2 linked regions of the Phyllobacterium zundukense genome follow. The protein of the gene in region 2 interacts with the protein of the main gene of each other region in a pairwise test. Links are inferred from orthologs where the notes say so. Each region holds a gene or a part of one and is shown on either strand. Other genes may lie near its edges.

Region 1 (5,984 bases), 1.6 Mb from region 2 along the record:
GGAACTGGCGAAAAGGTGATTGGAATTTCGGAAGGATTCGGCTTAATCCACGGCCTCAAGTTGAAATGCCGTGAAGGAGCGCGAATGGCGCTTGATGTTTCCTATATGACCGCTGCCGGCGCCGGGGCGTTGTCATTTCTCTCTCCATGCGTGTTACCGCTCGTTCCGCCCTATCTCTGTTACATGGCGGGCGTGACCGTGGAGGATTTCCGCTCAAACCAGCCGGCGGGGCGGATTTCTCCGGTGCGGCAGGCACTGTTGCTGTCGTCCTTCTGCTTCGTCCTTGGCTTTTCGACAGTCTTTGTACTGCTTGGCGCCGGCGCGTCGACGATCGGCGGCTTTCTGCGGATGTGGCAGCAGGAGATCGCTATCGCAGCCGGTATCGCCATCATCTTGATGGGACTGAATTTCCTTGGCGTCTTCAGGCTGGCGTTTTTATCGCGGGAGGCACGATTCCAAGCACAGGGAACGCCTGCCAATCCATTCGCGGCCTATGTGATGGGACTTGCCTTTGCCTTCGGATGGACACCCTGCATCGGGCCGGTGCTTGGTCCAATCCTGGCGCTGGCGGGTGCACGGGATACGGTTGCCGATGGTGCCTTGCTGCTGGCAGTCTACTCGCTTGGCCTTGGTATTCCTTTTATGATTGCTGCGCTGTTTTCCGGCATGTTCATGCGCTTCCTTGCGCGGTTCCGCACGCATCTCGGCAAGGTGGAAAAATTCATGGGCGGGCTGCTGGTCTTGACCGGAATTCTGTTCCTGACAGGCGGCCTGCAGACATTCTCGTTCTGGCTTCTCGAAACATTTCCCATCCTTGGCCAACTCGGCTAAACAGGCGGAAGTTACCATGTTGGAAACCAATATCGTGCCATGATCCGGCGCGATATTGCCCCTAGCCCGAAACGAACCTGGAAGTCTGACGATGGCCTCACGTTCCTGCCTCACGGTTATTCTCGCTGCCGGTGAGGGTACGCGCATGAAATCCTCCCTGCCAAAAGTTCTGCACCCCATAGCCGGTCTGCCGATCGTCGCCCACGTGGCCAAGGCGGTGCATGGAGCAGGCGGCAGCGATATCGCGCTTGTGGTTGGCCGCGGCGCTGAAAAGGTCGAGGCGGCAGTTCGTTCCATCGTTGCCAATGTGACCGTGCATGAGCAGACGGAACGGCTGGGAACAGGCCACGCGGTTCTTGCGGCACGCGAGGCCATCGCCGCCGGATACGACGATATGCTGGTGGTTTTTGGCGATACGCCGCTGGTTGAGACGGCCGCTCTGGAGCAGGCGAGGGCAAAACTTGCCGAAGGGGCAGATGTCGTTGTCATGGGCTTTCGACCCGGCAATCCGCAAGGCTATGGCCGCCTGATCGAGCAGGATGGCCGCCTGATCGCGATTCGCGAGGAAAAAGATGCGAGCGAAGCCGAAAAGAAGATTGGCTTCTGCAATGGCGGGCTCATGGCCCTGCGCGGCGACAGCGCATTGCCGCTGCTCGGCAAGATCACAAACAGCAACGCCAAGGGCGAATATTATCTCACCGATGTGGTAGAAATTGCCAATGCGGCCGGCAAATCCGTTGTTGCCATCGAGATCTCGCCGGACAATGTGATCGGCATCAATACAAGGGCTGAACTCGCAGAAGCCGAGGCGATCTGGCAGAACCGCAAACGCCGCGCCATGATGCTGGCCGGCGTGACCATTCAGGCGCCTGAAACGGTGTTCTTTGCCCACGATACGCTCATCGAAGCCGATGTGATCCTTGAGCCGAATATCGTGTTCGGGCCTGGTGTCTCGATCGCCAGTGGCGCAATTATCCATGCGTTTTCGCATCTGGAAGGCGCGAAAGTTGGCCCGAATGCCACTGTCGGACCGTTTGGCCGCCTGCGTCCCGGTGCCGATCTTTCTGCGAAGGCAAAGGTCGGCAATTTCGTCGAGGTGAAAAACGCGAAGATTGGCGTTGGTGCCAAGATCAGCCATTTGACTTACATTGGTGACGCGACCGTTGGCGCCGATGCGAATGTCGGCGCGGGCACGATCACCTGCAACTATGACGGCTATAACAAGGCGCTGACAGAAATCGGCGCCAATGTCTTCGTCGGGTCGAATAGCTCGCTGGTTGCGCCGGTTTCCATTGGCGATAACGCCTATATCGCCTCGGGCAGCGTAATCACGGCGAATGTGCCTGCGGATGCGCTTGCGTTTGGCCGGGCGCGGCAGGAGATCAAGGAGGGCCGGGCGGTGCAATTGCGCGCGCGCTACGCCGCCCAGAAACTAGCCAAGAAGGCGGACTAGATCAGCCGCCATTGTTCATGCAAGATTGCGCAATGGAAAGTGACTTTCCGCCCAGGTGAATTTGCCATAGGCGGGAGCGATAAGAGAACTTGGGGCATCGGAGTTTTTCATGTGTGGGATCGTAGGAATTATCGGGCGGGAACAGGTCGCGCCGCTGCTGGTGGATGCACTCAAGCAGCTTGAGTATCGCGGCTATGATTCTGCCGGGGTGGCAACGCTCCAGGACGGCGTGCTTGATCGCCGCCGGGCCGAAGGCAAGCTGGTCAATCTCGACAAATTGCTGAAAGAAAACCCGCTTGGGGGCACGATCGGTCTTGGCCATACGCGTTGGGCGACGCACGGTGCACCGACTGTGCGCAATGCGCATCCGCACACAACGCCGCGTCTGGCCGTCATTCACAACGGCATCATCGAGAATTTCGCTGAACTGCGTGCCATGCTTGAAAAGGATGGCTATGTCTTCGAAACCGAGACCGACACGGAGACTGTGGCGCATCTCGTAACGCGTGCCCTCGATCGCGGGCTTGACCCGGTTGAGGCGGTCCGTGAGACGCTGCCGCAGCTGCGCGGCGCCTTTGCCATTGCGATCATGTTCAAGGGCGAGGACGATCTGCTGATCGCCGCCCGCAATGGACCGCCACTGGCGGTCGGCTACGGCGATGGCGAGATGTATCTCGGCTCCGATGCCATTGCGCTTGCGCCCTTCACGGACAGCCTTTCCTATCTGGAGGATGGCGACTGGGCGGTTCTGACCCGCAGCGGTGTTGTGATCTACGACGAGACCGGCGCAACCGTCGAACGCCCTGTTCAGAAATCTGCCGGCACCGCGTTTCTGGTCAGCAAGGGCAATCACCGGCATTTCATGGAAAAGGAAATCCATGAGCAGCCGGAGGTCATCTCGCACACACTGGCGAACTATCTCGATTTCTCCAAAGGCACAATTCGCACCGACGCAGCACCCATCGATTTCGCCAAGATCGACCGCATTGCAGCTTCGGCCTGCGGTACGGCTTATTATGCCGGGCTGATAGGCAAATACTGGTTCGAGCGCATTGCCCGGCTGCCCGTCGATATCGATGTGGCGTCAGAATTCCGCTACCGTGAAATGCCGCTTTCCAAGGACAGTCTTGCGCTCTTCGTCTCGCAGTCCGGCGAGACTGCGGATACGCTGGCATCGCTGCGCTATTGCAAGCAGCAGGGCCTGACCATCGGTACCATCGTTAACGTTCGGGAATCGACGATGGCGCGTGAGTCCAACACGGTGTTTCCGACCCTTGCCGGACCGGAAGTCGGCGTTGCGTCAACCAAGGCATTCACTTGCCAATTGGCCGTGCTGGCATCGCTGGCCGTTGCAGCGGGCAAGATGCGCGGTACGATCAACGAGGACGAGGAGCGGCAGCTTGTGCGCGAACTCTCCGAAATACCACGCTATGCCAATCAGGCGCTGCGGCTAGAACCGCAGATCGAGGCAATCAGCCGCGATCTCAGCCAGGTGAAACATGTGCTTTATCTCGGTCGTGGCACGAGTTTCCCGCTCGCGCTTGAGGGAGCGCTGAAGCTCAAGGAAATCTCCTATATTCATGCTGAAGGATATGCGGCTGGCGAGCTCAAACATGGACCGATTGCGCTAATCGATGAATCCATGCCGGTCATCGTTATCGCTCCATATGATCACTGGTTCGAGAAAACCGTTTCGAACATGCAGGAAGTGGCGGCGCGCGGCGGCAAGATCATCCTGATTACGGATGAGAAGGGTGCTGCGGCAAGCACGCTGAAGACGATGCACACGATCGTTTTGCCGGACACGCCCGAGATCATCGCGCCGATCATTTACGCGCTGCCGATCCAGATGCTGGCTTACTACACGGCCGTCTTCATGGGGACGGACGTGGATCAGCCGCGCAATCTGGCGAAATCGGTGACGGTAGAGTAGCAGGCCCGATTGCGTTACAAAGGGTGACAACAACGGTTGTTTTTGAGAACTGCCATGCCCAAGATTGACGTCGCCGCCGTGCCAAAACACAAAGGCTCGAGCTACCCGCTACCATTCGATGCACCTTGTGCCGAACGTATCCGACAGCGGCTGGGTAACCTCGGTGGGCTCACTGATTTCGGAGTCAATCTCATGCACCTGCCTCCGGGTAATTGGTCGAACCAGCGCCACTGGCATTCGGACGAAGACGAATTCGTCTATGTTCTCGAAGGCGAACTGGTGCTGATCGAAGATGGCGGCGAGACCTTGCTGTGCGCCGGCGATTGCGCGGCTTTTCCGAAAAACTCCGGCAATGGCCATCACATGATCAACAAATCGGCTGCAATGGCGGTTTATCTCGAAGTCGGGACGCGCTCGCCCGCTGACATTACCACCTGCTCCGACATCGACATGATGAGTTCCAACGCCGACGGACGATTCGTGCACAAGGATGGTAGACCTTACACCTAGAGCCCATTTTGACCATATTGACCTATTCTGACGGAGGCATGTTGTGACAAGATTAAGCAAAGACGCGAAGACCCGCACTTTGCGTGCGGGCGAGGGGCTTTGCGCCGGAATTGGCGCAACCGGCCCCGTCCCTTCGGGGTTCCGGCTGGCGGCCACCCACTTTGTCAGCTGGCTTCGTCCGATGAACCACATCGACCTCGCCACCTTCCGCGTGGATTGTCTCGCCAGCCGAGAAACAGAATACGGCCAATATGGCCGGAAAGGGCTCTAGCCTGCGCGGAGCAATCGCACAGCTTCATCTCGTTCGAATAGATAAAGCAGGATGCGCAAGGCTGCGCCGCGGGCACTCTGCAACTCGGGGTCGCGCGCCAGAATATAGCGCGCATCCTTGCGGGCGATTTCCAGGAATTCCTCATGCGCTTCGATGCTGGCAAGCCGGAAACCCGGCGTGCCGGACTGCCGCGTGCCCAGCAGCTCACCTTCGCCGCGCAGTTTCAAATCCTCTTCGGCGATACGGAAGCCGTCTTCTGTTTCGCGCATGATCTTGAGCCGCGCCTGCGCCACCTCGCCAAGCGGTCCCTTGTAGATCAGGAGGCAGGTCGAGGGCTTGTCGCTGCGTCCGACCCGTCCGCGCAACTGGTGCAGCTGGGCGAGACCGAAGCGCTCGGCATGTTCGATGACAATGATCGTTGCATCGGGCACATCCACGCCGACCTCGACCACAGTGGTTGCCACCAGCAGCCGCGTTTCGCCATTCTTGAAGGCGAGCATGGCAGCATCTTTTTCCGGACCGGTCATACGGCCATGGACGAGACCGATTCTGGCGCCGAGCAGTGGCTTCAGTGATTCGAAGCGTTCTTCCGCGGATACAAGATCAACCAGTTCGGATTCCTCGACGAGCGGGCAGATCCAGTAGATTTTCTGACCCTCAGCGATCGCTGTTTTCATACGGTCGACCAATTCGCTCAACCGTTCCATAGGCAGGATGGCGGTGGTAATCGGTCGGCGCCCGGCGGGCTTTTCCGTGAGTTTCGAGACATCCATGTCGCCGAAGGCGGTCAGCACCAGTGTGCGCGGGATCGGGGTCGCCGTCATCACCAGCATGTCCGGAGCAGTACCCTTGGATGTCAGAAGCAGGCGCTGATGCACCCCGAAGCGGTGTTGCTCATCGACAATGACAAGGACCAGGTCATGGTAAGCGACCTTTTCCTGGAATAGCGCGTGCGTGCCAACGATAATATGGATAGCACCAGAGCG
Region 2 (6,028 bases):
CTGGGTCTTCCCACTCATGGCCCTGCTGTCGCTTTATACCATGATCAATCGTATCCGCGCCGGCCTTCGCCGTGCCAGTTCCCCTGTTTCCTGACATCCCTCTTCCATCCGGAGCACACAATGCGCGCTGAATTCTCATCTGATCTTGCGGCAGCCGGCCCGGTAGAAGAGACGACATTTCGCACCCATGACGGAACCGAGCTTTTCTACCGCAAATGGCCTGCGAGATCAGACAAGGCAAAGGGCGCTGTCGTCCTCCTGCATCGCGGTCACGAACATGGCGGCCGGGTGGCCCATCTTGTCGACGAGCTCGGGCTGCATGACTTTGCCTTCTACGCATGGGATGCGCGCGGCCACGGCCGCTCGCCCGGCATACGCGGTTTCTCGCCCTCCTTCGCCGATTCGGTGCGCGATCTCGACAGTTTCGTGAAACACATCAGCGCCTCGGATGGCTTTGCCGTCGAGGACATGGCGGTGATTGCGCAATCCGTCGGCGCGGTGCTGGCCGCAACCTGGGTTCACGACTACGCACCGCCCATCCGCGCGCTGGTCCTTGCCTCGCCTGCCTTCAGCGTCAAGCTCTATGTTCCCTTCGCCCGCGAAGGGATTCGGCTTTGGCAGAAGCTGAAGGGCCAGTTCTTCGTCAATTCCTACGTGAAGGCGAAGTTTCTCACTCACGATCCGGAGCGGATTGCATCCTTCGAAAGCGACCCGCTGATCACCCGGCCCATTGCCTCCAATATACTGCTCGACCTTTATGACACTGCCGAGCGCATCGTCGATGACGCGCGGGCGATCATTGTCCCAACGCAATTGCTGATCTCCGGCAGCGACTGGGTCGTGCGCCACGCCCCGCAACATCGTTTCTACGAGAATCTGGCGCATCCCCTGAAAGAGCGGCATGTGCTGAAAGGCTTCTTTCACGACACCTTGGGCGAAAAGGACCGCGCCATTGCCATCGCCCATGCGCGCCGTTTCATTGCCGATCGCTTTGCCGCAGAACCGGCGATTCTTGATGTGACCAGTGCCGACGAAACCGGCTTCACCCGCGATGAACAGGACAGGCTTTCCTCCCCTCACGATCTTCTTTCGCTCAAAGGTCTCTACTGGGCAATCTACCGAGGCTCCATCCGCTTCAGCGCCCTGTTTTCCAAAGGGTTGAAGGTGGGCGTCAAGACCGGCTTCGACTCAGGCTCAACACTTGATTATGTCTATGAGAACCAACCTCGCGGGTTTGGGCCAGGTGGCAGGCTCATTGACAGGCAGTTTCTCGATGCCATTGGCTGGCGCGGCATTCGCCAGCGCAAGCTGCATCTGGAAGAGCTGATCGGCGCCGCGCTGACTCGTTTGCAGGGAGCTGGCCGGTCAACGCATATGCTCGATATCGCTGCCGGTCATGGCCGCTACGTGCTCGACGCCATCGCCCAATCCGAAGCCAAGCCTGCGAGCGTCCGCCTGCAGGATTATTCGCCGATCAATGTCGAAGCAGGGCGCACACTTATTGCAGACCGGGGTCTTGCAGCAACAGCGAGCTTCCATCAGGCCGATGCATTCGATGGCGACAGGCTGGCCGAAACCATGCCTTCACCCGATCTTGCCATCGTCTCCGGCCTCTATGAGCTTTTCCCGGACAACAGCCTGATCGAGCGCTCGCTTGGCGGCCTCGCCAGGGCGATGAAACCGGGCAGCCTCCTTCTCTACACCAACCAGCCTTGGCACCCGCAGCTCGAAATGATCGCCCGAGCCCTGACCTCCCATCGCGGTGGCGAGGCCTGGGTGATGCGACGCCGGACGCAAGCGGAGATGGATCAGCTGGTCGCAGCAGCGGGCTTCAGAAAGATCGATCAGCGTATCGATCAATGGGGCATCTTTACTGTCTCCATCGCAGAACGCCTATGACAGCAGGAAACGTAGCATCGATCGGAGACTGGCGCTTCGACAGAGCCGTAGCCAAGCGCGCCATTCTTTGGCTGCTCTTCCTCGCACCGCTGTTCTACATCTCCTATGGTACAGCCAACTGGCTTGCGTCACAGCGAGCAAATGTCCCCAACGTAACCTTCTCCTGGGAACATGCGATTCCCTTCATGGCGTGGACAATCTTTCCCTATTGGTCGATCAACCTGTTCTACGGCCTGTCGCTGTTCCTCAACGATACGCCTGTCGAAGTCGACCGGCTGGCGAAGCGCTACCTGATGGCACAGGTCATCGCCGTTACCTGTTTCATCGCATTCCCCCTGACAGCCATTTTCCAGAAGCCGCCGACAAGCGGAGCATCCGGTTTTCTGTTCGACCTGCTCGGTGGTTTCGATAAACCCTTCAACCAGGCGCCATCGCTGCACATCGCCCTTCTGGTCATCATCTGGACGCAGTGGCGGCTGCGTCTCTCCGGAGCGACGCTGTGGGTCTGGCATGCATGGTGCACCCTGATCGGCCTTTCGGTTCTCACCACCTATCAGCATCATTTCATCGACATCCCGACAGGTGTGCTGCTGGGCATTTTTGCATTGTGGCTTTTTCCCTCCGGTGCGCCATCACCCTTGTCGGCGTTTCGCCTGACAAGTGACGCCAAAGCCCGAAGGATCGGCTCATACTACGCGACGGGCAGTCTGGTCTTTCTTCTGCTGACGGTGTTGGAAACCTGCATGTCGGCGGTCTACCTGATTTTCCTCTGGCCATCGCTGGCGCTTGCGCTTGTTGCCGCGGGTTATTTGGGTGCCGGCGCCAATGTCTTTCAGAAAGCTGCGGACGGGACGATCTCTTTTGCCAGCCTGTGGCTGCTAGCTCCCTACCGGCTGTGCGCAATGATCAACGCCTATGCCTGGACACGAAAGCTCGTTCCCTCGGTCCTCGTGTGCCGCGGCGTGCATCTTGGCCGCCTGCCGAGGCGGTCCGAGCAATCGTCCTTTGTCACGGTGGTTGATCTCACCAGCGAACTGAAAAAGCCATCCGACGTCGAGCTCGACTGGCGATCCTTTCCGACGCTCGATCTTCTTCCAGTTACCGGCACCGATCTTGAAAAGGCATCGGAAGCAATCGAAAATGCCCGTAGCAGCGGCCCGATACTTGTCTGTTGTGCACTTGGCTTCCAGCGCAGCGCTGCGGCTGTTGCCTTTTGGCTTTTGCGCTATGGTCACGCGAAAAGTGCCGCCGATGCAATCCGCCTGATTGAAGCAAAAGGCAGGCGTATCCATCTGACAGAAGCGATGATTGCCGTGGGGGAGGAACGAGTGCGCAATGGATGAAGATGCGGCCACTTTTGCCGCCAGGCTGAAACACAGGGCCCATACCTATGGTTTCCTGACTTGCCTTCTGCTGGTCGCCTCTTCGATTGTCGGCGATGCCGGCGGACCACTGTTCAGTTGGCTCTGGCCACTGATGATCATTGGCGGGCTTATCACGCTGTTCCTTGCCGTTTACCTCCGCTTCGATGCGGCGCTTTTCCGCTATATCGCCTCGCATGAGGACGAAACGGAAGGCTGCCGCGCGGTGGATGATATTCTCGCACGCATGCATTTGCGCAAACGGCCGAAGGCGACACGGCCACTTCACGCCCGCATGGCTGGGACGAACCGCCTGTTGATGAAACTGCACCTTGCTTTTGCGGCTTTTCTTGCTCTATTCGCTGCTTTGACGGCTTATGGGGTGTGGACTGCCTAGGGGGCCGGTCTCGGGGGGGACGAAATGAAACCAATGCTGCGGCGGGTGGCCGCCATGGTGCTGGCCGGAGTGGCGCGGGCCATTACCGGTGTGCGGCCCATCTGGCAGGGCTGTGCGCCGTCCAACCGGCAACGTATCTATTTTGCCAACCATGCCAGCCATGGCGATTTCATCCTGCTTTCCTCATCCCTGCCGCCAGAAGCACGCGAGCGTACCCGCGCGGTTGCGGGCGCCGACTACTGGCGCAAGAATAAAATCCGGCATGTCCTTGCCCGCGACCTGCTCAACACTGTGCTTGTCGAGCGCAACTGGGTCGAGCGTACCGAGGATCCGATGGTCATCATGCTGGACGTCCTGAAGGAAGGGCAGTCCCTGATCATCTTTCCCGAAGGCACGCGCAATATGACCGAAGAGCCGCTTCTGCGTTTCCGCTCCGGGCTCTATAATCTCGCTTTCGCCCGGCCCGATGTGGAACTCGTTCCGTGCTGGATCGAGAACATGTCGCGCGTCCTGCCAAAAGGCGCTTTCCTGCCTGTGCCGCTGCTTTGCCGGGTCATCTTCGGCACGCCCGTTGTCCTTGAACCCGGCGAAGACCGCCACGCTTTCCTGCACAGGTCGCGGCAGGCATTGCTGGACCTCAATCCAGAACATCAGAGGGCGCTCAATCATGGCTGAAACGATCTGGCTGTTTCTCGGCCTTCTTGGCGTCCTGACGGCGGCGAGCGTCGTGGCGACCCTGCTGAGCTGGAAGAGCACGCGCAATGGCGATGCCCTGCCCTCGACGCTCGCCAATCTCAATTCGCGCATCAAGGCGTGGTGGATCATGATTGCCGCCATCTCCGTCGCCTTCCTGTTCGGCAAGGGCGGCGTCATCCTGCTGTTCGCCTTTGTCTCATTCGCAGCGCTGCGCGAATATGTAACGCTGACCCACACAAGGCGCGGCGATCACTGGATCCTGCTCGGCATGTTCCTGGTCATCATCCCCGTGCAGTATTACCTGCTCTGGATCGAATGGTATGGGCTCTTTTCGATCTTCATCCCGGTCTATTGCTTCCTTGCCATGCCTGCGTTGACGGCCATCTCCGGCGACACGGAACGTTTCCTCGAACGCGTCAGCGAGCAGCAATGGGGCATCATGCTCTCGGTCTATTGCCTCAGCCACGTGCCGGCTTTGCTGACCCTGCCCATACCTGGTTTCCAGGGCAAGGGTTTGCTGCTTATCGCCTTCCTCATCGCCACCGTGCAGGGCAGCGATGTTTTGCAATATGTCTTCGGCAAGCTGTTCGGCAGGAACAAGGTAGCGCCAAAAATCTCGCCGTCGAAAACCTGGGAAGGCCTGATCGGCGGCCTCGTCAGCGCCTCATTGCTTGGCGCTGCTCTTTCCTGGCTGACGCCATTCACGCCGTTGCAAGCCGGACTGATGGCCGGTCTCGCTTGCATCATGGGTTTCTTCGGCGGGCTGGTTGCCTCGGCGATCAAGCGCGATCGCGGCGTCAAGGATTGGGGCCAGATGATCGAGGGCCATGGCGGTATGCTCGACCGGGCGGACAGTCTGGTCTTCGCCGCGCCGGTCTTCTTTCACGTTGTCCGTTATTTCTGGACCTAGAGCAGCTCCGCCTGCGCCAAGTCACGCAGCAGATGACTCGCACCATAGGTCCACGGCGCGCACTCGGTCGACAGCTTGACGCGGTTCGACAGGGTGCCCAATGACGGCGTCGAGATGGAGACGATATCGCCGAGCTTGTGGGTGAAGCCCTTGCCCGGTCCATCGCGATCCTTGACTGGCGCGAACATGGTGCCGAGATAGAGCACAAGCCCGTCCGGATACTGATGGTGCCGACCGATGGTCGCTTCAACCAGCGACTCCGGCGTGCGCGAGATCTTCGCCATATTGGAATGCCCGTCGAGCACAAAGCCGTCCTGACCTTCAACACGCATGCTCAGTTCCGCCACCTTAACCATCTCAATCGTGAAGTCGCCATCGAAGAGGCGAATGAACGGCCCGACCGATCCGGACGCATTGTTGTCCTTGGCCTTGCCGAGCAGCAGCGCGGAGCGTCCTTCCACGTCGCGCAGATTGACGTCATTGCCAAGCGTCGCCCCGACGATGCGTCCGGCGCTCGAAACAACCAGCACGATTTCCGGCTCTGGGTTGTTCCAGCTCGAAATTGGATGCAGCCCGACATCCGCGCCAAAGCCCACCGTCGACATCGGCTGGCCCTTGGTGAAAATCTCCGCATCGGGCCCAATACCGACCTCGAGATACTGGCTCCAGACACCGCGGGCGATGAGAGCTTCCTTGACCTGCATGGCGGCGGGTGAGCCAGGCACGATCTGCGACAGATCCGCTCCGATAAGCTTGAGTACATCC

What was found. Proteins that work in one complex are often made in the same cells at the same time.
Region 1: the proteins of BLM14_RS01360 (region 2) and glmS interact in binary tests that used the Escherichia coli proteins (3 or more experiments, as listed by UniProt). The link is inferred for Phyllobacterium zundukense from one-to-one orthologs.

Annotation. Positions count from the first base shown.
Region 1 is NZ_CP017940.1:1,837,807-1,843,790, reverse strand. The notes cover bases 1,851-4,805. They hold glmS (glutamine--fructose-6-phosphate transaminase (isomerizing)), read left to right. Parts: upstream 1,851-2,393; coding sequence 2,394-4,217; downstream 4,218-4,805. Other genes in these bases: BLM14_RS09120 (hypothetical protein), read left to right, coding at 4,771-4,805; BLM14_RS09125 (cupin domain-containing protein), read left to right, coding at 4,272-4,727; glmU (bifunctional UDP-N-acetylglucosamine diphosphorylase/glucosamine-1-phosphate N-acetyltransferase GlmU), read left to right, coding at 1,851-2,284. In the rest of the region: BLM14_RS09140 (cytochrome c biogenesis CcdA family protein), read left to right, coding at 85-831; more of glmU, read left to right, coding at 923-1,850; more of BLM14_RS09120, read left to right, coding at 4,806-4,998; ATP-dependent DNA helicase RecG, read right to left, coding at 4,995-5,984. UniProt on the Escherichia coli protein: Catalyzes the first step in hexosamine metabolism, converting fructose-6P into glucosamine-6P using glutamine as a nitrogen source.
Region 2 is NZ_CP017940.1:271,852-277,879, reverse strand. What follows is about bases 1,070-4,068. They hold BLM14_RS01360 (phosphatase PAP2/dual specificity phosphatase family protein), read left to right. Parts: upstream 1,070-1,895; coding sequence 1,896-3,242; downstream 3,243-4,068. Other genes in these bases: BLM14_RS01350 (lysophospholipid acyltransferase family protein), read left to right, coding at 3,682-4,068; BLM14_RS01355 (hypothetical protein), read left to right, coding at 3,235-3,657; BLM14_RS01365 (bifunctional alpha/beta hydrolase/class I SAM-dependent methyltransferase), read left to right, coding at 1,070-1,899. Also shown: BLM14_RS01370 (CDP-alcohol phosphatidyltransferase family protein), read left to right, coding at 1-94; more of BLM14_RS01365, read left to right, coding at 121-1,069; more of BLM14_RS01350, read left to right, coding at 4,069-4,332; BLM14_RS01345 (phosphatidate cytidylyltransferase), read left to right, coding at 4,325-5,263; BLM14_RS01340 (fumarylacetoacetate hydrolase family protein), read right to left, coding at 5,260-6,028.